DNA from 4 places in the Paracidovorax wautersii genome. Region 1 is predicted to be linked to each of the others. Evidence: predicted binding sites of a transcription regulator. Region 1 holds the regulator's gene; each other region holds the start of a gene.
What was found. Region 1 encodes sigma-54, which starts transcription at its own class of promoters, with help from an activator protein. Its sites were predicted from a motif close to TGGCANGNAANCTGCTTT; they were not measured.
Positions count from the first base shown of each region.

Region 2: a site for sigma-54 is predicted at 2,415-2,432, ahead of QE399_RS20510 (circularly permuted type 2 ATP-grasp protein). Genes of this name have one in related genera too.
Region 3: a site for sigma-54 is predicted at 4,218-4,235, ahead of QE399_RS05590 (pilin). Genes of this name have one in related genera too.
Region 4: a site for sigma-54 is predicted at 4,590-4,607, ahead of glnA (type I glutamate--ammonia ligase). Genes of this name have one in related genera too.

Region 1 covers NZ_JAVIZX010000001.1:932,252-939,486, reverse strand. The annotation lists gene QE399_RS04320 (SPOR domain-containing protein) at 1-550, shown strand, start outside; gene QE399_RS04315 (thiol:disulfide interchange protein DsbA/DsbL) at 614-1,270, shown strand; gene lptA (lipopolysaccharide transport periplasmic protein LptA) at 1,441-2,088, shown strand; gene lptB (LPS export ABC transporter ATP-binding protein) at 2,148-2,870, shown strand; gene QE399_RS04300 (RNA polymerase factor sigma-54) at 2,952-4,535, shown strand; gene QE399_RS04295 (TspO/MBR family protein) at 4,572-5,129, opposite strand; gene QE399_RS04290 (RidA family protein) at 5,361-5,840, opposite strand; gene QE399_RS04285 (methyl-accepting chemotaxis protein) at 6,165-7,235, opposite strand, start outside.
Region 2 covers NZ_JAVIZX010000001.1:4,512,618-4,519,852, reverse strand. The annotation lists gene QE399_RS20515 (DNA internalization-related competence protein ComEC/Rec2) at 1-2,323, shown strand, start outside; gene QE399_RS20510 (circularly permuted type 2 ATP-grasp protein) at 2,553-4,097, shown strand; gene QE399_RS20805 (alpha-E domain-containing protein) at 4,099-4,245, shown strand; partial or broken gene QE399_RS20825 (alpha-E domain-containing protein) at 4,239-4,307, shown strand; gene QE399_RS20505 (alpha-E domain-containing protein) at 4,379-5,347, shown strand; gene QE399_RS20500 (VF530 family protein) at 5,625-5,933, opposite strand; gene QE399_RS20495 (LysR family transcriptional regulator) at 6,076-6,990, opposite strand; gene QE399_RS20490 (alpha/beta hydrolase) at 7,170-7,235, shown strand, end outside.
Region 3 covers NZ_JAVIZX010000001.1:1,199,775-1,207,009, reverse strand. The annotation lists gene sucC (ADP-forming succinate--CoA ligase subunit beta) at 1-559, shown strand, start outside; gene sucD (succinate--CoA ligase subunit alpha) at 575-1,471, shown strand; gene QE399_RS05605 (TerC family protein) at 1,619-2,308, shown strand; gene QE399_RS05600 (Stp1/IreP family PP2C-type Ser/Thr phosphatase) at 2,557-3,330, shown strand; gene QE399_RS05595 (FHA domain-containing protein) at 3,443-4,105, shown strand; gene QE399_RS05590 (pilin) at 4,294-4,719, shown strand; gene QE399_RS05585 (hypothetical protein) at 4,971-5,324, shown strand; gene QE399_RS05580 (O-linked N-acetylglucosamine transferase, SPINDLY family protein) at 5,339-7,235, shown strand, end outside.
Region 4 covers NZ_JAVIZX010000001.1:2,757,795-2,765,029, forward strand. The annotation lists gene QE399_RS12435 (YncE family protein) at 1-860, shown strand, start outside; gene QE399_RS12440 (polysaccharide deacetylase family protein) at 871-1,680, shown strand; gene QE399_RS12445 (sterol desaturase family protein) at 1,701-2,747, shown strand; gene QE399_RS12450 (EI24 domain-containing protein) at 2,779-3,669, shown strand; gene QE399_RS12455 (competence/damage-inducible protein A) at 3,666-4,487, shown strand; gene glnA (type I glutamate--ammonia ligase) at 4,653-6,068, shown strand; gene QE399_RS12465 (hypothetical protein) at 6,273-6,788, shown strand; gene glnL (nitrogen regulation protein NR(II)) at 6,798-7,235, shown strand, end outside.

The DNA of each region.
Region 1 (7,235 bases):
CGTCTACGTGACCAAGGTGCCCGTGCCCTTCCTGAACAAGACCGGCCCGCGCACGGTCGACCAGGACGCCGTCGAAGCCCAGCGCAACAAGAACTGGGACCCGAATTCGCCGATGTACGGCAAGAACCCGGCGCGCCCCACCGTGCCGGCCGCATCCGTGGCCGACCCGGCGCTGCCCACGCCCGCCGTCACGGCCAGCAGCGCCGTGGCCGCGGCCTCGGCGCCCCGCGGCGCGGCCAGCAAGCCGGCCACCACGTCCGATCCATTGGGCGATCTGGCGCGCGCCCGTGCCGCCGCTACGCCCGGTGCCGATCCGTTCGACTACTTCGTGCAGGCGGGCGCTTTCCGCACGCAGGCCGATGCCGATGCCCAGCGCGCCAAGCTGGCCATGCTGGGCTGGGAGGCGCGGGTGAGCGAGCGCGAGCAGAACGGCCGCACGGTGTTCCGGGTGCGGGTGGGTCCGTTCACCAAGCGCGACGATGCGGAAGCCCTGAAGGAAAAGCTGGACGGCGTGGCCGTCGAATCCGCGCTGGTGCGCGTGCAGCGCTGAACTGAACTTTTGCACCGCCTGCCGCTCACAAACCTCAGATCGAACCAAGGAGTGTCCCGTCTCATGAAACGCCGCGAGTTTTCCCTGTCCGCCGCCACTGCGGCGGCCGCCTCCGCCCTGACGCTGCCCCTGGCCACGCCCGCGTTCGCGCAGGCCCGCCAGTTCAAGGAAGGCAAGGAGTACGTGAAGCTCGGCAAGCCCGTGCCTACGGAAGTCTCGGCCGGCAAGGTCGAGGTCATCGAGTTCTTCTGGTACAGCTGCCCGCACTGCAATGCCTTCGAACCGGCGCTGGAAGCCTGGATCAAGGCCGCCCCGAAGGACCTGCACATCCGCCGCGTTCCGGTGGCGTTCAACGCCACCTTCGTGCCGCAGCAAAAGCTGTACTTCGCGCTGGAAGGCATGGGCAAGCTGCCCGAGGTGCATGCCAAGGTCTTCCGCGCCGTGCACGTCGAGCGCCTGCCACTGAACAAGGACGAGCTGATCTTCGACTGGATCGCCAAGCAGGGCGTGGATGCGGCCAAGTTCAAGGAGGTCTACAACTCCTTCACCGTCTCCAACCAGGTGCGCAAGGCGTCGCAGCTGCAGGAGGCCTATGGCGTGGAAGGCGTGCCCTCGATGGGCGTGGCCGGCCGCTACTACACCGACGGCACCATGGCCGGCAACATGCAGAACGTGCTGCAGGTGGTCGACCAGCTGGCAGCGCAGGCGCGCAAGGGCTGAGGCCCGGTGCCGGCCCTGCCGGCATGCCCGCAGACTGCGACGCGCCTTCGGGCGCGTTGTGCTTTCTGCAGCGTGCTGCGACGGTGCGGTGCAGCCTTTTGCGGGATCGCGGGTCTTTGCCGCGCAAAGGCCAGGCAGCGTCAGTACAATGACCGCAAGATTCGTGCCCTATGAGAAAACAACTGCTCCCGCTCCTCCTGCTTTGTGCGCTGGCCTGTGCCTCATGGGGCGTACGCGCCGAGAAGGCCGACCGCAACAAGCCCATGAACATCGAGGCCGACGCGCTGCGCCACGATGAGCTCAAGCAGACCAGCGTCTTCACCGGCCGCGTGGTCATGACCAAGGGAACCATCGTGCTGCGCGGCGCGCGGCTTGATGTCCGTCAGGATCCGGACGGCTTCCAGTACGGCGTGGTCACCGCGGAGGCCGGCCAGCGCGCCTTCTTCCGCCAAAAGCGCGACACGCTGCCCGGAGCGCCCGACGAATACGTCGAGGGCGAGGGCGAGGTGATCGAGTACGACGGCAAGGCCGACATCGTGAAGTTCATCCGCCGCGCCGAGCTGCGCCGCTACCGCGAGGCCACCCTGACCGACGAGCTGCAGGGGGCCACCATCGTCTACAACAACGTCACCGATGTGTTCACCGTGGATGGCCAGCGCACGGCGCCCGCCGGCACGGCATCGGGTACGCCGGGCGGCCGCGTGCGTGCCGTGCTGGCGCCCAAGGAGCCCGCGTCGGGTGCCGCGCCGGCCAACGCGCCCGCCACCCCGGCACCGGCCCTGCGGTCCAGCCCCCAACTGAACGACGGCGCGAAGTGAGCGATTCGAATTCCACACCCTCCGCCTCCAGGGCGACGGGCGAAAGCCGCCTGGAGGTGATGCACCTCGAGAAGTCCTACGGCAGCCGCAAGGTCGTCAAGGACGTGTCCATGCTGGTTCAGAAGGGCGAGGTCGTGGGCCTGCTCGGCCCGAACGGCGCCGGCAAGACCACGTCGTTCTACATGATCGTGGGACTGGTGCGCTGCGATGGCGGCGACATCCGCATCGACGGCCAGTCGGTGGCCGACATGCCCATCCACCGCCGTTCGCGCCTGGGCCTGTCGTACCTGCCGCAGGAGGCCTCCATCTTCCGCAAGCTCAATGTGGAAGAGAACGTGCGCGCCGTGCTGGAGCTGCAGAAGGACGAGCACGGCAAGCCGCTCACGCGCGCCGTGATCGAGGAGCGCCTGACGGCCCTGCTGCAGGAGCTGCGCGTGGAGCATCTGCGCCAGTCGCCCGCGCTGGCCCTGTCGGGCGGTGAACGGCGGCGCGTGGAAATCGCCCGTGCGCTGGCCACGCAGCCGCGCTTCATCCTGCTCGACGAGCCCTTCGCCGGCATCGATCCGATCGCCGTGATCGAGATCCAGCGCATCATCGGCTTCCTGAAGGAGCGCGGCATCGGCGTGCTCATCACCGACCACAACGTGCGCGAGACGCTGGGCATCTGCGACCACGCCTTCATCATCAGCGATGGCCGCGTGCTGGCCCAGGGCACGCCTGCCGAGATCGTCGACAACCCCGAGGTACGCCGCGTCTACCTGGGCGAACACTTCCGGATGTGAGCATGGGCTGCCTGCCATCCGTCCCTTCGTGCCGGACGCGGCGCCCCATGGGCCCGGCCGCGGCGTGCGCCGGTTGATGCGATGAAGCAGGGCCTTTCCCTCCGCGTCTCGCAACACCTGGCGCTCACGCCGCAACTGCAGCAATCCATCCGCCTGCTGCAGCTGTCGACGCTGGAGCTGTCGCAGGAGGTCGAGCAGATGCTCGACGACAACCCGTTCCTGGAGCGCACGGCCGAAGAGGCGCCGCGCGAGGACTTCGGCCTGGCGCAGGCCGATGCACCCGTACAGGAAGACGACCGACACGCTGAAGATGCTCTGTATTCAGGAACATCCAGCGCAAGCACCACGGCTGCAGAAGCCTCATCCGATACCGATACCCCGGCCACCGCCGACGCTGCGACCGACACGCCCGACTGGGAAGGCGATGGCACGGTGGACATGGCGCCCGACGACAGCGAGTGGGGCGGCGACGCCCCCGCGCGCAACCGCAACGGCGGCGACGAGGGCGATGAGGCCGATGCCACCGAGCTGGCGCGCAGCCACCTGTCGCTCACCGAATTCCTGCACCGTCAGGCCCTGTCCCTGCGGCTGTCCGAGGTGGACACGGCGGCGCTGCGCTTTTTGATCGAATCGCTCAACGACGACGGCTACCTGGACGAGCCGCTGGAGTCCCTGGCCGTGAGCCTGGCCGGCGAGGAAGATCCCGAGCAGGTCGAGGAGCTGGTGCACCGCTTCACCGTGGCCCTGCGCCTGCTGCAGAGCCTGGAGCCGACGGGCGTGGGCGCCCGCGGCCTGGCCGAGTGCCTGACGTTGCAGCTCAAGGCGCTGCAGCACGACGAGGAAGGCGACCCCGAGGTGCTGCAGGCGGCCCTGGCCATCTGCCGCCAGCCGCTGGACATGCTCGCCCGCCGCGACGTGCGGCGGCTGACGCAGGCCTGCGGCGCCGGCGAGGAGCGCACACGCAGCGCCATGGCCCTCATCGCGCGGCTGGAGCCGCGGCCCGGCCGGCGCTTCACGGACGTGGAGCGCAACATCATCGTGCCCGACGTGATCGTCAAGAAGACGGGGCGCGGCGCGCAGCAGAACTTCAGCGTGCAGCTCAACCCGGATGTGATGCCGCGCCTGCGCGTGCACGACATCTACGCCGGCGCGCTGCGCGGCAACCGCGGTGGCGAGGGCCACCAGGCGCTGCAGCAGCGGCTGCAGGAGGCGCGCTGGTTCATCAAGAACATCCAGCAGCGCTTCGACACCATCCTGCGTGTGTCGCGCGCCATCGTGGACCGGCAGAAGAATTTCTTCGTCCATGGCGAACTGGCCATGCGCCCGCTGGTGCTGCGCGACATCGCCGACGAACTGGGCCTGCACGAATCCACCATCAGCCGCGTGACCACGGCCAAGTACATGGCCACGCCGCAGGGCACCTATGAGCTGAAGTACTTCTTCGGCTCGGGGCTGGGCACGGAGACGGGCGGCAATGCCTCCAGCACGGCGGTGCGGGCGCTCATCAAGCAGTTCGTCTCGGCCGAGAACCCGAACAAACCGCTGTCGGACAGCCAGATCGCGGAGATGCTGAAAGAGCAGGGCATCGAGTGCGCCCGCCGCACCGTGGCCAAGTACCGCGAGGCGCTCAAGATCGCGCCGGCCAACCTGCGCAAGGCGCTCTGAGCCTGCGCGCCGTCGGCGCGCGTGGCACTTCCCAGGTCAGCCCAGTACCTGCGGGTTCAGACGCCACAGCGTGAAGTTCAGGGCGGCGGCAAAGCTGATCCAGGCCAGATAGGGCACCAGCAGTGCGCCGGCCAGCGGCCGCAGGCGCCAGAAGGCCGCCAGCGTGGCGGCCACCCCCAGCCACAGCGCGGCAATGTCGGCCAGCGCCCAGGCGCCCAGCTGCCATTGGAAGAACAGCCAGCTCCACAGCGCATTGAGTACCAACTGCCCGCAGAAGAGCGCCAGCGCCTGCCGCCGTGCGGCGCCTTGCGGCGTGCGCCAGACCAGCCAGGCGGCGATGCCCATCAGGGCGAACAGCACCGTCCACACCGGGCCGAAGACGGAGGGCGGGGGCGCCCATTCCGGCTGCACGAGCTGGCCATAGAACTGCGGTGCCTGCACCGAGGCCACGCTGCCGATGGCTGCGGTGGCGAAGGCCAGCGCCAGCCAGCCGGCCAGTGCCAGCCATTGCCGCCCGCGGGGCTGCGCAGGCGGCAAAGCGGAGCCGGGAGACGCCGGACGGGCGCAGGAGGGGGAGGCGGTGTGCGAGGTCATGCGCAGATCTTCTCTCGCCCGGCGCGGGCCGGGGCGCCGGCCAGGGGGCCGCGCGTGTCGGACGGCGCCGCGATCTGCACGGCAGCGCTTCGGCGCGGCGGGCGTTGGCGCCTTCCGAATGCGCTGGAATGGCCGACGTAGCACTGGCCCCACGCCCGTCCGAAGATCGGGTTCGGATCGTGCGGCGCTGGCCGGCTGCCTGCCCTGCTTGGCGGCAGCCACAGTGTGCGCTCAGGCCGGGCCGTGCACGGAGGCGACCAGATCGACTTCCACCGTCGCGTTCTTGGGCAACTGCTGCACGCCCACCGAGGTGCGGGTGTGCGCGCCGGCCTCGCCCAGGATGGAAAACAGCAGGTCCGATGCGCCGTCGGCCACCTCGCTTTGCTGCGTAAAGTCGGCCGTGCACTGCACATACACGGTGATGCGCAGCAACGTGCGTACCTGCTCCAGGCTGCCCAGGCTCCGCTGCAGCAGCGCCAGCGCGCGCATCACGCAGACCCGCGCGGCGTGCTGGGCCTGCGGCAGGGAGACAGTGTCGCCCGCGCGCCCCTGCACCACCACCACATCGCCCACGCGGGGGATCTGCCCGCTCAGGTACACGGTGTTCCCGTCGCGCACCAGCGGCACGTAGTGGCCGCCGATCTTGATCTCGCCATCGAAGGAATAGCCGAGTTCAGCGGCGGCCTGGGTGAAGCGTTGGTCTTTGTCCATGGAATTGAGCGTACGGGAGCGTGGGGGAAGTGCGGCCGTGTGGGGGCGCTGTACACGGCGTGGCATCGGCGGGAGTGATTTTTTGAAAAGTGCTATATTAATAATAGCAATATGCGCTTGCTGTGTAAGGGCTAAGGCCTGTTTTCATTCTAATCCACCGGCGTGGGCAGCACCGGCGCCGCGGCGCGGACAAGAGCACCACCGCGGCTCGCAGGCCGGCCTGTGTGCACCAGCCCCGGATCGCACCGGCCGCTCCGGTGGCGCTGGGCTTGCAGCCGCGGCACCCGCCGCCTGCCGCCGCCCGGTCGTGGCGATGCCGCGGTTTCAGCGCAGGGCGCGCAGTTCGCTGCCGGTGGCGCCCTGTGCCGGCCGCACCGCTGCCGCCCCGTGGGCCTCCAGCTTGAAGCCGGCGACGACTTCCGCCAGGTGCGCGGCCTGCTGCTGCAGCGACTGGGCGGCGGCGGTGGCCTGCTCCACCAGCGCGGCGTTCTGCTGTGTGGCCTGGTCCATCTGCGTCACCGCGCCGCCGATCTCGGCGATGCCGGTGCTCTGCTCCTGGCTGGCGTTGCTGATCTCGGCCACGATGGTGGTCACCTGCCGCACGCTGTCCACCACCTTCTCCATGGTGGCTCCCGCGTCCTGCACCAGGCGGCTGCCGGCGTTCACCTGCTGCACCGATGCGTCGATCAGCGCCTTGATCTCCTTGGCGGCGGTGGCGCTGCGCTGGGCCAGCGTGCGCACTTCGCTCGCCACCACGGCGAAGCCCCGGCCCTGCTCGCCTGCGCGGGCTGCTTCCACCGCCGCGTTCAACGCCAGGATGTTGGTCTGGAAGGCGATGCCGTCGATGACGCCGATGATGTCCGCGATCTTGCGCGACGAGGTCTCGATGCCGCCCATGGTCTGCACCACCTGGCCGACTACCGTGCCGCCGTGCGTGGCGATGTCGGAAGCGCCCGTGGCCAGCTGGTTGGCTTGGCGTGCGTTCTCGGCGTTCTGCTGCACCGTGGCCGTCAGCTGCTCCATGGCGGCGGCGGTTTCTTCCAGCGAGCTGGCCTGCTGCTCGGTGCGCCCGGACAGGTCCTGGTTGCCGCTGGCGATCTCGGTGCTGGCCACGCGCACCGACTCGGATGAATCGCGGATCTGCACCAGCACCGCGGCGATCTTGTCCACGAACTGGTTGAACGCCCGGGCGATCTGCGTCAGCTCGTCGTTGCCGTGGGTGGACAGGCGGCGCGTCAGGTCGCCGTCGCCCGAGGCGATGTCGTCCAGCGCGTCGCGCACCAGGGCGAGGCGGCGCAGCGAGCGGGCAATGGCCGCGCCCAGCACCAGGATCGCGAGGGTCAGCGACACCACCACGGTGATCGCCGACACCTTGAGCAGCGTGCCGATGGAGGC
Region 2 (7,235 bases), 3.6 Mb from region 1:
CGGCCGTGCCGGCGCCGCGGCTGCGGCAGCGGGGGGCGCTTTGCTGCTGTTCGGCGTGTGCGGACTGCGCGCCTCGATGTTCCTGGCCGACGCCCTGCCGCCCGCGCTGGAAGGCCGCGACATGCGCATCGCCGCTGTGGTGGCGGCCATGCCGCAGGCGAGCGATGCCGGGCTGCGCCTGCGGATGGCCGTGGAAGAGGCCCGCCTTGACGGGACGGTTGTGGCCGTGCCGCCGCTGATCGACGTGTCGTGGTATGCGTCCTCCTCGTTTACACGCGATGCGCCGGCGGCGGCCGCCCCGTCAGAGCCGTTGCCCGCGGTGCGCGCGGGCGAGCGCTGGGCGATGACGGTGCGGCTCAAGGCCCCGCACGGCGCGCACAACCCGCATGGGTTCGACTACGAACTGCTGCTGTGGGAGCAGGGCGTGCAGGCCGTGGGCTATGTGCGCGACGGGGCACGCCATGAAGCGCCCGTGCGCCTGGCCAGCACATGGCGATACCCTGTGGAGCAGGCGCGGCAGCACGTGCGCGATGCCATCGTGCAGCGTCTGGCGGCATCGCAAGACCCGGCGGACACGGCGCGGCGCCGTGCGGCCGGCGTGGTCGCTGCGCTGGTCACGGGCGACCAGCGCGCGATCGACCGCGCCGACTGGGATGTCTTCCGCGCCACGGGCGTGGCCCACCTAATGAGCATCAGCGGTCTGCACATCACGCTCTTCGCGTGGATCGCCGCGGCGGTGGCTGGCGCGCTGTGGCGGCGTTCCCAGCGGCTGTGCCTGGCCGTGCCGGCACCCTCGGCGGCCCTGGCATGCGGCGTGGCGCTGGCCGCCGGCTACGCGCTGTTCAGCGGCTGGGGCGTGCCGGCGCAGCGCACGGTGTGCATGCTCGCCACGGTCGCGCTGCTGCGGCTGTCCGGGCGGCGCTGGCCGTGGCCGCAGGTGTGGCTGCTGGCCTGCGCTGTGGTGGTGGTCGCCGACCCGTGGGCGCTGCTGCAGGCCGGCTTCTGGCTGAGCTTCGTCGCGGTGGCCGTGCTGTTCGCGAGCGACCCCGTCCATGGCGCGCGTGGCGCCCCTCAGGGATGGCGCGGCCGGGGCGTGGCCTTGCTGCGCGAGCAGTGGACGGTCACCCTGGCGCTCACGCCGCTCACCTTGCTGCTCTTCGGGCAGATGTCCGTCGTCGGGATGGCCGCCAACCTCGTGGCCATTCCGTGGACGACGCTGGTGCTCACGCCGCTGGCGCTGGCGGGAGTGCTCTGGGCCCCGCTGTGGGACGCGGCCGCCTGGTGCGTGCTGCCGCTGTCTGCCGGCCTGCAATGGCTTGCGCAGTGGCCGTGGGCCCAGGTGTCGCTGCCCATCGCCCCTTTGTGGGCCGGCGCCGTGGCGGTGGTGGGTGGCACGTTGCTGGCGCTGCGTCTGCCTTGGGGCGTGCGACTGCTGGGCCTGCCCTTGTTGCTGCCCGCCCTGTGGTGGCAGCCGGCGCGGCCGGCGGCCGGCCAGTTCGACCTGATGGCGGTGGATGTGGGCCAGGGCCAGGCCGTGCTGGTGCGCACCGCCGGCCACGCGTTGCTCTACGACGCGGGGCCGCGCTACCACCAGGACAGCGACGCGGGCCAGCGCGTGCTGGTGCCGCTGCTGCGGGCCCTTGGCGAGCGGCTGGATCTGCTGGTGCTGAGCCACCGCGATCTGGACCATACCGGCGGCGCGGCCGCGGTGCTGGCGCAGCAGCCCCAGGCGGCGGTGCGGGGCTCCATCGAGGCCGGGCATCCGCTGCAGGCGCTGCGACCGGTGGTGCCGTGCGTGGCCGGTCAGCGCTGGCAGTGGGATGGCGTGGCGTTCGAGGTGCTGCATCCGTCACCGGCGGACCGCACAGAGGCCGCCAAGCCCAATGCCGCGTCGTGCGTGCTGCGCATCGCTGCCGCACCGGTGGCTGCGGCAGGCGGGGGACGGGGCGCCGTCGCGCTGCTGGTCGGCGACATCGAGCGTGCACAGGAGTCCGCGCTGCTCCAGCGTGGCGAAGATGTGGCGGCCGACGTGCTGCTGGTGCCGCACCACGGCAGCAAGACCTCGTCCAGCGAGGCGTTTCTGGACGCCGTACGGCCTCGCACTGCACTGGTGCAGGCCGGCTATCGCAACCGTTTCGGCCATCCAGCATCCGAGGTGGCGGCCCGCTACCGGCAGCGGGGGGCGCTGCTGGTGGAAACGGCCCGCTGCGGCGCCGCGACGTGGGCGTCCGACCGCCCACAGTCCGTGCAGTGCGAGCGCGAGGCGGGCCGCAGGGTATGGCACCACACGCTGCCAGCGGCGGCGCCCACCGCCGAAGACTGAGCGCGCGGCGCCCGCAGGCGCGGGGGGCAGGGCGCGGCCTGGCTGCCTACGCGGGCCCGGCCGCCTGTCTTTCACACGGCTTTCCGGAAGTGGGCGCGCAACTTGCTATGCTGCTGATAGCGTGCTGGCACTTCATGGGCGCGCTCGCTGGTGTGCGGCCTGTCTGCATGTGTCCTGCAATGTGCGTCCCATGAACCGTGTCACGCGTTTCCACAGGAGGCACCGCTTTATGCAGAAGTTCGACGAGATGTACGCGATGCTGCCGTTCGAGGGCAGCGACGTGCGTGCACATTACAAGCGCTATGGCCAGTGGCTGGCCAAGCAGCCGGAAGAAGCGATGCAGGCCCGCCGATCGGAGGCGGAGATGATCTTCCGCCGCGTCGGCATCACCTTCGCCGTGTACGGCGCCAAGGACGAGGACGGCGCCGGCACCGAGCGGCTCATTCCCTTCGACTTGATCCCGCGCATCATTCCCTCGCACGAATGGCTGCGCATGCAGCAGGGGCTCGTGCAGCGCGTCACGGCGCTCAACCGCTTCATCCATGACGTCTACCACGGGCAGGAGATCATCCAGGCCGGCATCGTCCCCGCCGATCTGATCCTGCAGAACGCCCAGTTCCGCCCCGAGATGGTGGGCGTGGACGTGCCCCAGAACATCTATTCGCACATCAGCGGCATCGACATCGTGCGGGCGCCCGACGCCAAGGGCGATGGCGTGTACTACGTGCTGGAGGACAACCTGCGCGTGCCATCCGGCGTGTCGTACATGCTGGAGAACCGCAAGATGATGATGCGGCTCTTTCCCGAGCTGTTCTCGCTGCACAAGGTGGCGCCGGTCGCCCATTACCCCGACCTGCTGCTGGATACGCTGCGCGCCAGCGCGCCGCCCACCTCGGCCGAGCCCACGGTGGTGGTGCTCACGCCCGGCATGTACAACAGCGCCTACTTCGAGCATGCCTTCCTGGCCCAGCAGATGGGCGTGGAACTGGTCGAAGGGCAGGACCTGGTCGTCAAGGACAACTTCGTCTTCATGCGCACCACGCGCGGCCTGCAGCGCGTGGACGTGATCTACCGCCGTGTGGACGACGACTTCCTCGACCCGCAGGTGTTCCGCCCCACCTCCACGCTGGGCTGCGCCGGCCTGATGAGCGCCTACCGCGCCGGCAACGTCGCCATCTGCAACGCGGTGGGCACGGGCATCGCCGACGACAAGTCGGTGTACCCGTACGTGCCGGAGATGATCCGCTTCTACCTGGGGGAGGAGCCCATCCTGTCCAACGTGCCGACCTGGATGTGCCGCAAGGAGGGCGACCTGAAGTACGTGCTCGACCACCTGCACGAACTGGTCGTAAAGGAAGTGCACGGCGCCGGCGGCTACGGCATGCTGATCGGCCCGGCGGCCTCCAAGGCCGAGATCGAGGAGTTCCGCGCGGCGCTCGTCGCCAACCCCTCGGGCTACATCGCCCAGCCGACGCTGTCGCTGTCCAGCTGCCCCACCTATGTGGAATCGGGCATCGCCCCGCGCCACATCGACCTGCGCCCGTTCGTGCTCTCGGGCCAGAAGGTGCAGATGGTCGCCGGCGGCCTCACGCGCGTGGCGCTCAAGGAAGGCTCGTTGGTCGTCAATTCGTCCCAGGGCGGCGGCACCAAGGACACCTGGGTTCTGGGCGAGGACAGCGCCGCGCCGCCGTTGCCGTGGCCGGAGCAGAGCCAGTCGCTCGGCGGCACCGCCCAGTCGCTGGGCGCCATGACGCAAACGTTGGGAGGGGCGTGAGATGCTGAGCCGTACCGCTGATCATTTGTTCTGGATGTCCCGCCGCGCCGAGCGGGCAGAAAAGCAAGCCGTAGGCGCGCTTTCGCTACAACACAGCCAGCGCGCGCAGCGCGTGCGGTGTTTTCTGCCCGAGGAGGCTGCATGCTGAGTCGTACCGCTGACCATTTGTTCTGGATGTCCCGCTACACCGAGCGGGCAGAAAAGCAAGCCGCAGGCGCGCTTTCGCTACAACACAGCCAGCGCGCGCAGCGCGTGCGGGGTTTTCTGCCCGAGGAGGCTGCATGCTGAGTCGTACCGCTGACCATTTGTTCTGGATGTCCCGCTACACCGAGCGGGCAGAAAACACCGCCCGCATGCTCAGCGTGAGCTACGAGACCTCGCTGCTGCCGCAGTCCGCGGCCATGGCGCAGGAAAGCTGGCAGGGCCTGCTGTCCATCAGCGAACTCATGCCGGCCTACACGGCCAAGCATGGCGAGGTCACGCCGGCCGGCGTGCTGGACTTCATGGTGCGCGACGGCAACAACCCGTCGTCCATCGTGTCCTGCCTGCGCGCTGCACGCGAGAACGCGCGGGCCGTGCGCGGCGCGCTCACCACCGAAGTGTGGGAGACGCAGAACCAGACCTGGCTGGAACTCATCCGGCAGCTGCAGGGCAATGCCTTCGAACGCGATCCGGCGCAGTTCTTCGAGTGGGTGAAATACCGCTCGCACCTCTCGCGCGGCGTGGTGCTGGGCACCATGCTGCAGGACGAGGCCTTCCACTTCCTGCGCCTGGGCACCTTCCTGGAGCGGGCCGACAACACGGCGCGCCTGCTGGACGTGAAGTTCCACGCCGTGCAGCGCGACTTCCACGGCTCGGTGGAGAACCCGCGCCGGGCCACGCCGGAGTTCGACTTCTACCACTGGAGCGCCATCCTGCGCAGCGTGTCGGCGTTCGAGGTCTACCGCAAGGTCTACCGCGACGTGATCACCCCGGAGCGCGTGGCCGATCTGCTGATGCTGCGGGCCGACATGCCGCGCTCGCTGCACGCCAGCCTGCGCGAGGTGGCGGACAACCTGGCCGTCGTCGCCAACGACCAGTCGCGCGAAACGCAGCGCAAGGCGGGCCGGCTGCTGGCCGACCTGCGCTACGGCCGCATCGATGAGATCCTGGCCACGGGGCTGCACGCGTACCTGACGCAGTTCCTCGACCGAGTCAACGAACTGGGCGCCGGCATCAGCCGGGACTTCCTGGTGCCCGTGCCGCACTGACACCGGCCGGGCCTGCCGGTGCCGCGCGCTGCGGCGTCGGCGGCTGCAGTACCGACCGGACCCAGGCGCCTGCTTTGCATCTGAAAAGATAGCGGCAGGCGCTTGTCCTATATGGACTTGATGGTGAAAAGGTACTGAAGTACTTGAGCATCAAGCGCAAGCAGCTACCTTTTCGATAGCGACGCTGTAGCGCCGATGACTTCCGAAGTGCCACAGGCTGGGCTGGTTATCAGCCCCTGCGCCACCCGCTGCAGCCGTTCGCTGAACCCGCCGACGCTCAGCGCTGCCCTCTGCGCTTTTGCTCGCGCAGCATGAACAGGTACAGGCTTTCCACCTTCTCCCGCGCCCAGGGCGTCTTGCGCAGGAACTTGAGGCTCGACGACACGCTGGGGTCGCTCTCGAAGCAGCGAATCGGCACCTCGCGCGCCAGACCGCCCCAGCCATAGTGCTGCTGCAGGGCCACCACGATGGCCTCCAGCGTCATGCCGTGGAGTGGGTTGCGGGGCTGTGCGGGCGGCTTGGCTGCCGGCTGGGCGGGTGCCGGTGCAGGTGCCGGCGGTAGGGCGGTGGAGTCGTCGTCGTGCATGGGCGGCGAGCATACGCGCTCCTACGCGCATGCCGGCTGGCGCGTGCCTGCGGCCCGGCCTGCGCCCACGTGCACTCCCGGCCCCTTCGCCGGCTGGGTGGCCGCGCCGCGCCACAGGCAAACCAGGCGGCGCGCCCACCTTTCACTGCCGCTGCAGATGCGGCTCGCTGGCGAACAGTTCAGCCGCCCAGTCCACGAAGGCGCGCACCTTGGCGCTCAGGTGGCGGTTGGGCGGGTACACCACGTAGACGGGCAGAAGCGGGTGCGACCAGTCCTCCAGCACGCGGGTCAGCTTGCCTTCGTCGAAGTAGTCCTGCGCCTGGAAGGTGGTGATCTGGCCCACGCCGCGGCCCGCGACCAGCGAGGAGACGTAGGCATTGCTCTCGTTCACCGCCAGCTGCGACGGGCCTGCAATCTCCAGCACCTCGCCGTCCTTGTGGAATTCGAGCGGATAGCGGCGCGTGGTGACGGGCGAGAAATAGATCACGTTGCGGTGGCCGTTCTCCAGCTCCAGGGGGTGCTTGGGCGTGCCGTGCTGCGCAAGGTAGTCGGGCGAGGCGACGGTGATGAATTCGAGGTTGCCGATGCGCCGCGCCACCAGGGACTGGTCGGCCAGCTCGCCGCCGCGGATCACGCAGTCCACGTTGTCGCCGATCAGGTCCACGGTACGGTCGCTCACGCCCAGGTCGATCTGGATGTCGGGGTAGCGGTCCTGGAACTCCGCCAGGCGCGGAATGATGAGCAGCCGGGCCACCGCCGTGCCCACGTCCACCCGCAGGCGCCCGCGCGGATTGGCGCGGGCCTGGCTCATGCTGGCCTCGATGTCGTCGAAATCCGCCAGCAGCCGAACGGTGCGGTCGTAGTAGGCCGCGCCATCGGGCGTCACGGTGACGCGCCGCGTCGTGCGGTTGAGCAGCTTCACGCGCAGCCGCTCCTCCAGCGCCTGCACGTGCTTGGTCACGCTGGCCTTGGGCAGCTGCAACGAATCGGCGGCGCGCGTGAACGTGCCGGCTTCCACCACCCGCACGAATATTCGCATGGCCTGTATCTGGTCCATGGATTGATTCCCCTTTGTTCTCTTCTCCGTCTCTTGCAGAGACGGAAAGAATTCTCACACGCAGACCGTGGCCGCATTGTTCGAAGTTTGGAAACAGTGCTGTGGCGTTTGGCTGGTTTATCGTCGGTGACCGCGTCGCTACATTTCACATCACCCGGTCCTTGTCCGGCACCACCACCATGACCCGCTCCACCACGCCATCGCCCACGCCGTCCGTCTGCACCGACTCCACCATTGAGGTGGCG
Region 3 (7,235 bases), 270 kb from region 1:
GAACTGCGACTCCAAGGGCAACCTGATGGCCCTGGACGCGAAGTTCAACTTCGACGCCAACGCGCTGTTCCGCCATCCTGAAATCGTGGCCTTCCGCGACCTGGACGAAGAAGATCCGGCCGAAGTGGAAGCCTCCAAGTTCGACCTGGCCTACATCAGCCTGGACGGCAACATCGGCTGCCTGGTGAACGGCGCCGGTCTGGCCATGGCCACCATGGACACCATCAAGCTGTTCGGCGGCGAGCCGGCCAACTTCCTGGACGTGGGCGGCGGTGCCACCCCCGAGAAGGTCACCGAAGCCTTCAAGATCATGCTGAAGAACCCCAAGGTCGAAGGCATTCTGGTCAACATCTTCGGCGGCATCATGAAGTGCGACACCATCGCCACGGGCGTGATCACCGCCTGCAAGGCCGTGAACCTGAACGTGCCGCTGGTCGTGCGCATGAAGGGCACGAACGAAGAGCTGGGCAAGAAGATGCTGGCCGAGTCCGGCCTGCCCATCATCGCCGCAGACACCATGGCCGAAGCCGCGACCAAGATCGTTGCTGCCGTCAAGTAAGCCCGGAGAACACTCATGTCGATCTACATCAACAAAGACACCAAGGTCATCACCCAGGGCATCACGGGCAAGACCGGTCAGTTCCACACCGAGAAGTGCCAGGAATACGCGAACGGCAAGAACTGCTTCGTGGCCGGCGTGAACCCCAAGAAGGCCGGTGAGTCGATCTTCAACATCCCGATCTACGGCAGCGTCAAGGAAGCCGCTCAGCAGACCGGTGCGACCGTGTCGGTGATCTACGTGCCGCCCGCAGGCGCTGCGGCCGCGATCTGGGAAGCCGTCGAGGCCGACCTGGACATGGCCATCTGCATCACCGAAGGCATCCCCGTGCGCGACATGCTCGAAGTGCGCAACAAGATGAAGGCCAAGGAAGCCGCCGGCGGCAAGAAGACCCTGCTGCTGGGCCCCAACTGCCCCGGCCTGATCACGCCTGACGAGATCAAGATCGGCATCATGCCCGGTCACATCCACCGCAAGGGCCGTATCGGCGTGGTGTCCCGTTCGGGCACGCTGACGTACGAAGCCGTGGCCATGCTGACGGAAGTCGGCCTGGGCCAGTCGAGCGCCGTGGGCATTGGTGGCGACCCCATCAACGGCCTGAAGCACATCGACGTGATGAAGGCTTTCAACGACGATCCCGATACCGACGCCGTCATCATGATCGGTGAAATCGGTGGTCCGGACGAAGCCGAAGCCGCCCAATGGTGCAAGGCCAACATGAAGAAGCCCATCGTCGGCTTCATCGCTGGCGTGACCGCCCCTCCCGGCAAGCGCATGGGCCACGCCGGTGCGCTGATCTCCGGTGGTGCCGACACGGCGGATGCCAAGCTCGCCATCATGGAAGAGTCCGGCTTCATCATCACGCGCAACCCGTCCGAACTGGGCAAGCTGCTGAAGGCCCAACTGAAGTAATAAGCCCATCGCCGCGGTTCTGCTGCATAAGCAGAACTACGGACGAAGCGGGTGCATGCGCCCGATACACTGCCAGTTCCAAAAAAGAGAAGCGCCCGTAACGCATGTTCCGGGCGCTTCTTCATTCATAACAGCGGAGCTATTGCAATGGAATTCGTGAATTCGGCCGATTTCTGGATCGGCCTGGTGAAGATCGTCTGGATCAACATCATCCTCTCGGGCGACAACGCCGTCGTCATCGCGCTCGCAGCGCGCTCCCTCCCCCCGCATCAGCAGAAAAAAGCCATCTTCTGGGGCTCCGGCGCCGCCGTGTTCCTGCGCATCGTGCTCACCGTGGTGGCGGCCAAGCTGTTGGAACTGTCGTTCCTGCAGATCGTCGGCGGCTGCCTTCTGCTGTGGATCGGTCTGCAACTGCTGACCGACAGTGATGACGAAGGCGAACAAGGCAAGTCGGGTGGCGGCCTCATGGCGGCCGTGCGCACCATCCTAATCGCCGACCTGGTGATGAGCCTTGACAACGTGATCGCCGTGGCCGCAGCCGCGCACGGCAACATGGTCCTGCTCATCCTCGGCCTGGCCATCAGCATCCCGCTGGTGATCTTCGGCAGCACGCTGATGATCAAGCTCATGGAGCGCTTCCCCATCATCATCCTGCTGGGTGCCGGCCTGATCGGCTGGGTGGGCGGCGAAACGATCGCCAGCGACGCCTTCCTGCGCGACTACGCGCTGGCACATCCTGCGTTGCATTACATCGCGGCCGGCCTGGGAGCGTTGTTCGTGGTGGGGTTGGGCAAGTTCCTTCAGGCCCGCTCGCAGAGGGCAGCGGTTGCCGGCTGAGCGCCTTTTCGGTTAGAGACTGCGTGCTCTGGCCGCGTCCTGATGGGCGGCAGGCCCGCCCGCTCGCAGTCTTCTGGCTTGGCCGTCCCGTCGCTGTGCTGTTATGCACAACCTATGGCGACGCGTGTTTCGGAAACTGTCGTCTATGATGCCCGGTCCAACGCACCAAAGCACGACATGGCGCCATTTTTAGACACGTCGGTAGAGTCCGCTGCGCCCGCCGGCATCCCGCCCTGCAGAGGTCTCGCATGGTGCGCCTGACCGGCCCCTCCGCGCTGCGCTACGAGTTCTGCGCGGTGACCGACCGGGGGCAGGTCCGGGCAAACAACGAGGATTCGGTGGCCTTCCATGTACCCGCCCGGCTCGCGCTGTTGGCCGATGGCATGGGGGGCTACAACGCGGGGGAAGTAGCGGCGGCGATGGCCACATCGCTGGTGGGCGATGAGCTTGCTCTCTGGCTGGCTCAGTGGGGCGAAGACGCAGCCCTGTCTGGCGTGCGGCGGGCTCTGGCCGCCTGCATCGACAGTGCCAATCGGGCCATCCTGGATGCCTCTCTCTCCAATGCCGCTTACGCTGGCATGGGCACGACGCTGGTGGTGGCCGCTTTTCACGACACGCACCTGACCTTGGCACACATCGGAGACTCCCGCTGCTATCGGCTGCGGGGCGGGGTGCTTCAGCAGATCACCAAAGACCATTCGTGGCTGCAGGAGCAGATCGACGCAGGGTTCATGACTCCGCAGCAAGCCGCAGTTTCCGGTTGCCGGAACCTGGTGACCCGGGCTTTGGGCGTGGATGTCATCGCCGAGCCGGACATCAACGAATTCGCGGTGCGGCCTGGGGACCTCTTTATTCTGTGCTCAGATGGGCTGACCGACATGGTGAACGACGAGGATCTTGCCTCCGTGGCGCGCATGCCAATTGCTTTGGAAGACAAGGCGCAGCAGATGGTGTCCTTGGCCAATGCCCTTGGCGGGCGGGACAACGTCAGCGTCGTGCTGGTGCAAAGTGCGGCGGCCTAGCGGACCGCAGGCGCGCATCGCATCGAGTGCCGTGTGTCCATGGGATGGGCATGGGCAGAGCAAAGAACAAATCTACAAACAAGCCGTTGGCTGAATGAGCGAGGAGCGGAACATGCCCAAAATGGTCGTGTCGATTGACGGGGTGGTGATCAAGGAAGTCCAGTTGCTCAAGGAGCGCACAACGCTCGGGCGCCGGCCGTACAACGACGTGGTGATCGACAACCTAGCGATCAGCGGCGAGCATGCCGTCCTCCACATCGTGGGCGACGCCGTGGAGATCGAAGACCTGGGCAGCACCAACGGCACCTACGTCAACGGGCAATCCACCAAGCGCCAGGCGCTCAACCACGGCGACATGATCGAAGTGGGCAAGTACAAAATCCGCTTCGTAGGCGACGCAGAGGCGGATAGCTTCGACAAGACCTTGGTTTTCACGCCCGGTATGGAGGCTCCGCGACCTTTGACTTCGAGGCCAGCCCCGCTGACGTCGACGGCCGCCGCGCAGCCTGTGGCTCTGAATGGCTCCATTCGCGTGCTCTCGGGCGCAGCAGCCGGCCGCGAACTGGCCTTGACCAAGGTCGTTACCACCATAGGCAAGCCCGGATCCACGGTGGCGTCGATCACTCGGCGCCCGCACGCCTTCGTGCTGGCGCATGTGGATGGCGTTCAGCCGCCGTTACTAAATGGTCAGTCCCTGGGGGCCGAACCTGTCGCGCTGAAGGACGGAGATCGGGTGGAGTTAGCCGGCACCGCCATGGAGTTTGCTCAGCTTTAGGATGTGCCAAACGCGTCAGTATGTGTTGCCCCGGGCAACGAAATGCGTCCGCCTGGAGTGACAAAAATGTCGAAGTGGAGGCGCGCTAAGGTACTACTCGCGTAATGGGTCATGGCACGGTAACTGCTGTACAAGCATGACCTGGAGAATTTTCTGCAGGTTCGTGCAATTACTCCAAGGAGAGATTTATGAAGCGTACTCTGCAACAGGGTTTCACCCTGATCGAACTGATGATCGTGGTGGCGATCATCGGTATTCTGGCTGCCGTGGCACTGCCTGCTTACCAAGACTACACGGTCCGCGCGAAAGTGTCGGAACTGGTTCTGGCGGCGAGCTCCGCACGTACGTGCGTGACGGAGGCCTTCCAGGCTAACGGCTCGTTGCCTGCTGCTATCAGTTCGGACTGTTCTATCGCGCAAATCGGCAAGGTCTCGTCTGCAAGCGTCGGAACCGCTACGAGCGGTGCCGCGATCACCGTCATTGGCGCGTCTTCTGCAGTGGGCGGTCCTTCGGCCGTCACGGTGTCTCTCAGTGGTGTCACCACGGGTGGTACGATCACATGGACCTGCAGCGGTACGCCTGCTAAGTACCTGCCGTCGTCCTGCCGCGGCTGATCGTATTTGCGAAAGTCGCCGCTTCCGAGAAGAGTCCGTCTTCTCGGTGGTGCGGTAAGCCTGGCTGCTCATCCAGCCAGGTTTTTTTTTGCTGATTCGCTTTTGGCGTCTATTTCGACAGAGCCGGTTGAAGTATGGGGCCGAATTTGCAGCTTCAGTCCGTATGTTCTTATTGAGAGCATCCGGTGGTGTCTGCATCCAGTCCTCATGCAGGCAGCCAACGCTTCTTGACATTGTTTTGCGAGTAGAAAATGAAACAGTACAACGGGGCTCCTAGAATGTCCATATTTGAAAGGTTTTCCTTTCAGCGTGAAAAGCAAATGGCAGCAGGCGTGGCTGAGCACTTGATCAGAAGCCTTCCACCGAAGACTGTGAGTGATCGAATTCACACGTTATCTGCAAATCGTATTACGCGGGTGTTGGAGCAGGCCTTCGGTAAGCTCAATCAAGAGGTTGAAGTCGGTCGGGGATTTTGGGGCAGGGCCGTGCTGGCCAATAATTTCCGATGGGCGTTAAAAGATGCGGGCTACCCGAAGCAGTTTATCGATATCGCGGTCGAAGGTCTCATCGTAGAGTCTTCGCGTCGAAAACCAGATCAACTCTAAAGACCCTGCCGCCCATGCTGTTGGAATATGCCAAGAGATTATTTGTACGACGGTCCGCTAATTCTTTGACGCAATCATCGGCCGCCGATGTAGGGGCGTTACTAAGCGATGCCGCCAAACTTTACGACCAGCGCCGGCTCAGGGAATCGATCGAGGTATGGATAAAGTACCTCAAGCATCGGCCGCATGACGTGGATGCCTTGAACAACTTAGGGGCGGCTCTTGCGACTGTTGGCAGAGAAAACGATGCCATTCGATATTTTGACTTGGCATACTCGCTGGATGACAGCCATTTGCCGTCTATCGCTAACTATGCGAATGTGTTGAAGGGCCGCTGTCGAACTGCGGAAGCCCTGGATTTGTTGGCTAAGGCCCGGATCCAGGCCCCTGGCCTGCCTGGCATGAGGGCCGGTTATGCATCTTTGCTTTTTTCGATGGGAGAAGCGGAGGCTTCCATCGAGCATACGCTCCATGCTTGGCTCGGTGATTTCGACGCGCCCAGGGCGGCCGACCTCTTTCTTTTTACAGCCACATATGTAGAGCAAAACGAGATTCGTCTGGCGGCAGAGCACAAGTTCTGGGCGAACACGTTACTGCCTCGCCCTCACGAAATAGGCCCTGCTCTCCCTGCTACCCACCGGCGCCCCGCCTCTGTCCAGGGGCGCAAGTTGCGGGTGGGTTATTGGTCACCCGATTTTCGTGAACATTCTGTCCGGTACTTCTTCCGGCCTTTGCTGGAAGGGCACGATCGTGCTGCGATCGAGATTTTTTTGTACCACGACCATTACAGTGAGGACGAGCAAACGGCGCTTATGAAAAGCGCTGCAGACCATTTTTTTGCCGTCGCACCGATGAGTGATGATGAGCTAGCCGAATTGCTGCATAGCCACGAATTGGATGTCTTGGTTGAACTGGCGGGCCATACTTCAGCCAATCGCCTGGATATGCTGCGCTACCGATTTGCAGCGTTGCAGGTGACAGGGCTGGGCTATCCACCCACGACCGGCCTGAAAACGATTGACGCCAAATTGCTGGATCGGCACTTGGTGGATCCGCAGATGCCTGCACTATATAGCGAGGCGCCGGCGGTTCTTCCTCAGTCTTTCTGGTGCTTTGATCCGAAGACGGAAATACCAGCCCCCTCAGACCCGCCGGTTTTGTCCAAGGGTTACGTCACGTTCGGCTGCTTTGGAAATATCGGAAAGGTGTCTGCGGAAACGATGGAATGCTGGGGGCAGGTGCTTGCTCGCTTGCCGGGAAGCCGTTTGGTGATTCGTGCCGTGAATTTTGCCGATCCGCTACGCAAATCAGCCTTTGAGACATCGCTCCTCCGTTCCGGGATCCGCCCTGAACAGGTGGAACTTCTCCCACCCACGATGCCTCGAGATTTATTCGCAGCGTACAACGATATCGACATCGTCCTCGACACATACCCCTTCAACGGTGGAACGACGACCTGCTTTGCCACGTATTCAGGCGTCCCTGTGTTATCGCGTAAGGGGCGGGCGCTTGCTTCGCGCATGGGTGAATCCATCATGAAGAACCTTGGTGCCGAAGCTTGGATAGTGGACAGCGCACAGGCTTATGTCGACCAAGCGGTGCGTGGCGCACAAGATATCGAGGAGCTCTGCCGTTTTCGTCGAGAAGCTCGTCAGCGCTTTGAAACAACGTCTCTTGGGAACGGAGAGATGTTCGCGCGCGACGTAGAAAGTTTTTACCGCAACTGGCTTGAAGCGCCACCCGACCCGGTGATCGATCAAGCATCCCACGTGCTTCCGGCGCAGGAGTTAGTGCGTCGCTCCCTGATTGCGCTACGGTATGGGCAGTTTGGCGTTGCCCGTCGCATCGTAGATTATTGTCTCGATCTGCACCCATATTGTGGTGCAGCGCATGTACTCTGGACGGAGCGTT
Region 4 (7,235 bases), 1.8 Mb from region 1:
TCATCAATCCTGAGACGTGGACCGAGACCGCCCGAATTCCGACCGGAAAAGAGCCTCACCACATGTACCTGACCCCCGACGAGAAGTCGTTGGTAGTGGCCAATGCGCTGGCAGATACATTGACATTCGTGGACCCTAGGACGGCACAGGTGCAGCGAACGGTACGGGGCATCTTGGATCCGTACCACCTGCGCTTTTCGCCCGATATGAAATGGCTGGTCATTGCGGCCAACCGCTTGAACCATGTAGATTTTTATCGATGGGATGGCCAGAACCTCACCCTTGCGCAGAGAGTGGCGACCGGCAAGACCCCGAGCCATTTGTGGGTCGACAGCCAGAGCCGCACCGTCTACTCCACTATGCAGGACAGCGACGAACTGGTCGCCATCGATATCGCCACTCAAAAGATCAAATGGCGGATCAAGACGGGGGCCATGCCGGCGGATGTCTACGGCAGCAGCGACGACAAGCAGTTGTTCGTCGGACTCACGGGAAGCGACAGCGTGGAGGTGTTCGATGTTTCAGGCACTGAACCCCGCAGTGTCCAGCGAATCAAGACCGGAGCCGGGGCCCATGCGTTTCGGGCCACCGGTGATGGCAAGCATCTGTTCGTCAGCAACCGCGTGGCCAACACCATCAGCAAGATCAACATGCACACCCGCCAGGTCGTGGACGTCTACCCGGCGCCGGGTGGGCCGGATTGCATGGATGTCTCTCCTGATGGACGCTGGATTTATGTGACGGCCCGATGGGCGCGCAAGTTGCTGGTGATCGACACCCAGGAACGCAAGGTCGCCCACAAGGTCAGTGTAGGGAAGTCGCCGCACGGCGTCTGGACGCTGCAACACGCAGCACGGTAGAGAGTACGAGATGGGCATCGTGCGACGGGCAGGCCGTTGGTTCGCACTTTTCTGCGTGCTGGGTGTCGTGCCGATGGTCGCTTGGGCGCAGGCGGAATGCCACAAGCCGGTGTATCTGACGTTCGACACGGGGCATATGGAGATCGCGCCCCTCGTCGCTGAGGTGTTGAGCCGGCACAAAGTACGGGTCACTTTCTTTGCTGCGAATGAGGCTACGAAGACAGGGGATGGCAGCCTCGGCGACCACTGGGCATCATGGTGGAAAGCGCGCACGGCCGAAGGGCACGAGTTCGCTTCGCACACGATGGATCATGTGTATTGGCGAGCAGACGTCGGAACCCCCAAAGCGCCGGCCTTTCGGGTCCGTCCATCGGCGGGGCCTCAGGCCGGGCGGGAGTTCGTCTTGACTGCCAAGCAGTACTGCGAAGAAATCCAACGGGCTGCTACACGCCTGGGGGCGCTCACCGGGCGGCCTGTACTACCGTTGTTCCGTGCCCCGGGCGGAAAGACCTCCACCGAACTGCTGGCTGCGGCGAAGGCCTGCGGATACAGCCATGTCGGTTGGTCGCCGGCGGGCTTTCTGGGCGATGAACTGCCCAGCGAGCGCGTCAGCAATGCCACCCTCCTGGAGCGCTCGCTGCGGACCATCCGCAGCGGGGATATCTTGCTGGCTCACCTCGGCATTTGGTCACGCAAGGATCCATGGGCTCCAGCGGTGCTGGAGCCGCTCATCGTAGGTCTCAAGGAACAAGGCTTTTGCTTCAGGACGCTGCGGGAGCATCCGGACTACCAGGCGGCGCTCCGCGCGGCCAAGCCTTGACGAAGGGTATTGGACGGATCATGGACCGGATGTTGGCTATCTTTGACGGCGTGCAGCAGTGGCTCTTCGAGTCCGTCTTTCAGCCAGTACTCTTCTGGCTGGGCTTGGCCAATGTGCTCGAGGATGCGTACGACGCCACGGGATGGCTGGTGGTGGGAGTGCTGCAATTGCTTGTCATGCTGCTGTTGATTGCCCCGTTGCAGCGCTGGCGGCCAGTCGAGGCCGTGACGGATCCGAAAGCCATTCGTGTCGACATCCTCTACACCCTCATTCACCGGTTGGGGGTATTCCGCCTGGTGCTCTTCTTCGCTGTGACCCCGCTGTGGGACGGGCTGTTCGGCTTCCTGCGGGTGCACGGGCTCAGCACCTTCCATCTGGACGAAATCTGGCCCGGCGTGACCGATATCCCGTGGGTCAGCCTGCTGATATACCTGGTGGTGTTCGACTTGCTGGATTATTGGATCCACCGCGGCCAACACCACTTCGAATGGTGGTGGCGCCTGCACTCGCTGCATCACTCGCAGCGGCAGATGACGATGTGGAGCGACAATCGCAACCATTTGCTGGATGACTTGCTGCGCGATCTCATCGTGGTGACGGTGGCGCAGCTGATCGGCGTGGCGCCGGGGCAGTTTGTTGCCATCGTGGCGCTGACGCAGCTCAGCGAAAACTTCCACCATGCGAATGTGAGGCTGTGGTTCGGGCGCTGGGGCGAGCGGCTGTGGGTGAGCCCCCGTTTCCATCGGCGGCACCACACGATCGGGATCGGGCATGAGGCCCCTTCGACGCGCCATACGATGGGCGCACAGGTCGCTTCGCTGTCTGAACCTGTGCGCGCCGGCCCCGCTCACGCTGAGCGGCCGCCTGTCCTCGGCGGCAACAACTTTGGCGTACTGCTTCCATGGTGGGACATGCTTTTTGGCACGGCCAACTTCGAGCTGCGGTACGAGCCTACCGGGGTGCGGGACCAGGTGGAGCCGGGGCCCGATGGCCGCGTGCGGGATTACGGCAGCGGTTTCTGGTCGCAGCAGTGGCGCGGCCTTCTGCGGTTGTGGGGGCATGGCTAGATTGGCCTTGTTCAGGCGCTATCCTTGAGGCATGGGACAGCTTCTGGATTCCTTCTGGCGAGCCGCCGCCTATTGCGTGCTGCCGCGCGTCATAGCTCTGTCTTTGCTGCCGTTGCTGCTGATTGCTTTGATCGCAGGAGGGGCCGCCTATTTCTGGTGGGCCGCGGCCGTCGCATGGACGCAGGCTGCGCTTCAAGGCTCCGATTGGCTGGCCATGCTCTGGTCTTGGTTGCAGGCCTTCGGAATTCCAGATCTGCCGTCGGTACTGGCTCCGCTGCTGGTCGTAATGGTTGCCGTGCCCGTGGTGGTGGTCGTGTCCGTGCTGGCGGTCGCGTTGCTGATGAGCCCGGCGATGGTCAGTCTTGTGGCGGATCGCCGGTTTCCCACGCTGGAGCGACAGAAAGGCGGCTCTTTCATGCTCAGCCTTGCGTGGTCGCTGGGCGCGACGGTGGCCGCGCTGTTGGCGTTGGTGGCCTCGATGCCTCTGTGGCTGGTGCCGCCGCTGGTGCTGATACTTCCTCCGTTGATTTGGGGCTGGCTGACTTACCGCGTTTTGGCGTTCGATGCGCTGGCCGAGCATGCTAGCAAGGAGGAGCGCATCGAACTGTTCAAGCGGCATCGCTTCAAGCTTCTGGGCATTGGCGTGATGTGTGGGTATCTGGGCGCCGCGCCCGGCATCGTCTGGGCGTCGGGTGTCGTTTTTGCCGCCGCATTCCTTGTACTGATTCCCCTTGCGATCTGGATCTACACGCTCGTGTTCGCATTTTCTGCCCTGTGGTTCACCCACTTCGGGCTGGCTGCGCTGCAACGCTTGCGGCAGGAGCGCGATGCGCTGCACCAAGCCGCCGTTGCGTCCGTGGCTCCTGCGGCTCCTTCCGCCGGCATGGCGCCATCGTCTTCCTCCTCCTCTTCCCTCCCATGATTCCCACATTTGGTCTCATCATCGTCGGCGACGAAATACTGTCCGGCAAGCGGGCCGACAAGCACCTTCCCAAGGTCATCGAGCTCCTGACTGCGCGCGGCCTCTCTCTGGGATACGCCGACTATGTGGGTGATGATCCCGAGCGAATCACCGCGACGCTGCGGCGGGCCTTCGCTTCAACAGACGTGGTGTTTTCCTGCGGCGGCATCGGCGCCACCCCGGACGACCATACGCGCCAGTGCGCAGCACACGCCCTCAACGTGCCGCTGCAGTTGCACCCGCAGGCCGAAGCGTTGATCCGTGAGCGCATGCAGGATGTGGCGAAAGAGCAGGGTGAGGCTTATGAGCCCGATCGACCCGACAACGTGCACCGTCTCAACATGGGCGTGTTCCCTCAGGGGGCGCAGATCATTCCCAACCCTTACAACAAGATTCCGGGGTTTTCCTGCCAAGGCGCTGGTGGCGGCAGCGTGCACTTCGTTCCAGGCTTTCCGGTCATGGCCTGGCCCATGATCGAGTGGGTGCTCGACCAGGAGTGCTCGCAGTGGTTCAACCAGCAACCGCAGACCGAGCATTCGGTCGTCATCTACGGCGCCATGGAGGCGGCACTGACGCCTTTGATGGAGCAGGTGGAGCGCGACCACCCGCAGGTTCGGGTGTTCAGCCTGCCCAGCGTCGATCACCCTGTGCATGGGCGGCACATCGAACTGGGGGTAAAAGGTCCATCTTCGGCCGTTCCAGCGGCCTGGACGTTGTTGCACCAGAGTTTGCACGGTATTGGTGCAAACTTCGGCCCCGAAGTGGTGCGTAATTTTTGAGGTACGAAGCAGGCTAGAGGTGTGTATCACATTGGTGCAGGGCAGCGCATGCGCGGTACAGGGGAGCCCCGACGCTCCGCCTTAGTGCATGCCCAGCCTTCTTGGCACGTAAACTGCTTTTCTTTCGACGTTTTTTCAACAAGCGCTTAAATCCTGGAGATCCTGATGGCAAAGACCGTTGCAGACGTGATGAAGCTGGTGAAGGAAAACGAAGTCAAGTTCGTGGACTTCCGCTTTACCGACACCCGTGGCAAGGAACAGCACGTGACCGTGCCGGTGTCCCACTTCGACGAAGACAAGTTCACGTCGGGCCATGCATTTGACGGATCGTCCGTGGCGGGTTGGAAGGGCATCGAAGCGTCGGACATGCAACTCATGCCCGACCCCAACACGGCCAACATCGACCCGTTCTTCGAAGAAACGACGCTGTTCCTGCAGTGCGACGTGATCGAGCCCGGCGATGGCAAGGCCTATGACCGTGATCCCCGTTCCATCGCCAAGCGCGCCGAAGCCTACCTGAAGGCCTCTGGCTTGGGCGACACCGCCTACTTCGGTCCGGAACCCGAATTCTTCATCTTCGACGGCGTGCGCTGGTCCAACGAACCCGGCAAGGTCATGTTCGAGATCGAAGAGTACGAAGCCCCCTGGAATTCGGGCGCCAAGCTCGAAGGTGGCAACCGCGGCCACCGCCCCACAGTCAAGGGCGGCTACTTCCCCGTGCCCCCGGTCGACAGCACGCAAGACATGCGCGCCGAGATGTCCCTGATCCTCGAATCCCTGGGCATCCCGGTCGAAGTGTTCCACCACGAAGTGGCAGGCGCCGGCCAGAACGAAATCGGTACCAAGTTCAGCACGCTGGTCGAGCGCGCCGACTGGACCCAGGTTCTGAAGTACGTGGTCTGGAACGTGGCCAACGCCTATGGCAAGACCGCCACCTTCATGCCCAAGCCCTACGCCGGCGACAACGGCTCCGGCATGCACGTGCACCAGTCCATCTGGAAGGATGGCAAGAACCTGTTCGCCGGCGACGGCTATGCCGGTCTGTCCGACTTCGCGCTCTACTACATCGGCGGCATCATCAAGCACGCCCGTGCCCTGAACGCCATCACCAACCCGGGCACGAACTCGTACAAGCGCCTGGTGCCCGGCTTCGAAGCCCCTGTGAAGCTGGCCTACTCGGCCCGTAACCGCTCGGCCTCGATCCGTATTCCTTACGTCGCGAACCCGAAGGGCCGCCGTATCGAAGCGCGCTTCCCCGATCCTTCGGCCAACCCCTACCTGGCTTTCTCCGCCCTGATGATGGCGGGTCTGGACGGCGTGGAAAACAAGATCCATCCGGGCGAAGCCGCCACGAAGGACCTGTACCACCTGCCGCCCGAAGAAGACAAGCTGGTGCCCACCGTGTGCCACAGCCTCGATCAGGCGCTGGAGTACCTGGACAAGGACCGCAGCTTCCTGACGAAGGGCGGCGTGTTCACCGACTCCATGCTGGATGCCTACATCGACCTGAAGATGGGCGAAGTCACGCGCTTCCGCATGGCTCCCCACCCCGTCGAATACGACATGTACTACTCGCTGTGATGCATGGCGTGGCAGCGGTCTGCGCTGCCGCGGCACCATCTCGCAAGGGCGGCTTCGGCCGCCCTTTTTCATGAGGGGCTTGCACGCCCGATTTCTGCTGGGGGCAAAGCCCCGCGGCTACGACCGGGCTGCGTTGGCGGCCCAGATCGATTGTTGGATACTTGCCTTCGTCTTGCATGCTTCCCGCATGCGCACGAGGAAACCATGAAGAAACCGCTCATCGCCCTGTTTGCTGCTGCCTCGTTCATGCCCTTTGCGGCATGGTCGCAGGATCGCATCTTCCGGTGCGGCAACGAGTACACCAACAACGCCACACAAGCGAAGGAGCGCGGCTGCAAGCCGGTGGAGGGGGGGAATGTCACCGTGCTGCAAAGCCCCCGTCTGCCGGCCGCCGCAGGTGCGCCGTCCTCCGGTGGCGGCAGTGGCGGCAGCGCTGCGTCCCCGTCGCCTTCGAATGCTCCCCGTGTGGCGACATCCGACCAGCGTGCGCGCGATGCCGATGCCCGGTCGATCCTCGAGTCGGAACTGCGCAAAGCCGAAAGCCGCGTGGCCGAACTCACGCGCGAATACAACAACGGCACGCCCGAGCGCACGGCGCTTGAGTTGCGCAATCCGCAGGGCTACATCGAGCGCACGGCCGAACTGAAGGCCAGCTTGGCAAGGGCCGAGAGCGACGTTGCCGGCATCAAGCGGGAACTGGCGCGTCTGCCCGCGCCTTAGGACGACTTTTTGGACAAGCCCGATACCGAGCGCTATCACGCGCTGGACCTCGTTTCCACCCTCGTCGCGGTACTGCGTTCCGACGGTGCCGTGGTGTTCGCCAATGCCGCGCTGGAAAATTCGCTCGGGCTGTCCCGGCGCACATTGGAAGGCACGGACTTCAGCGGTTTCTTCACCGATCCTGCCTTGTTGCAGACCGCGCTGGCGGGGGCCCGCGGGCAGGACTTCGCCGCGCTGCGTTTCGAGGCGGGCTTGCGACGCGGGCAGCAGGAAGCCGTGCCGGTGCATGTGAACGTCTCGGTGGCCGAGCATGGCGGTGAGGTGCTGGTGGAACTGTGGCCGCTGGAGGCGCAGGCGCGCCAGGACCGCGAAGAGCGGCTGCGCGAGCAGGCACTGGCCAACAAGGAACTGATCCGCAATCTCGCGCACGAGATCAAAAACCCCCTG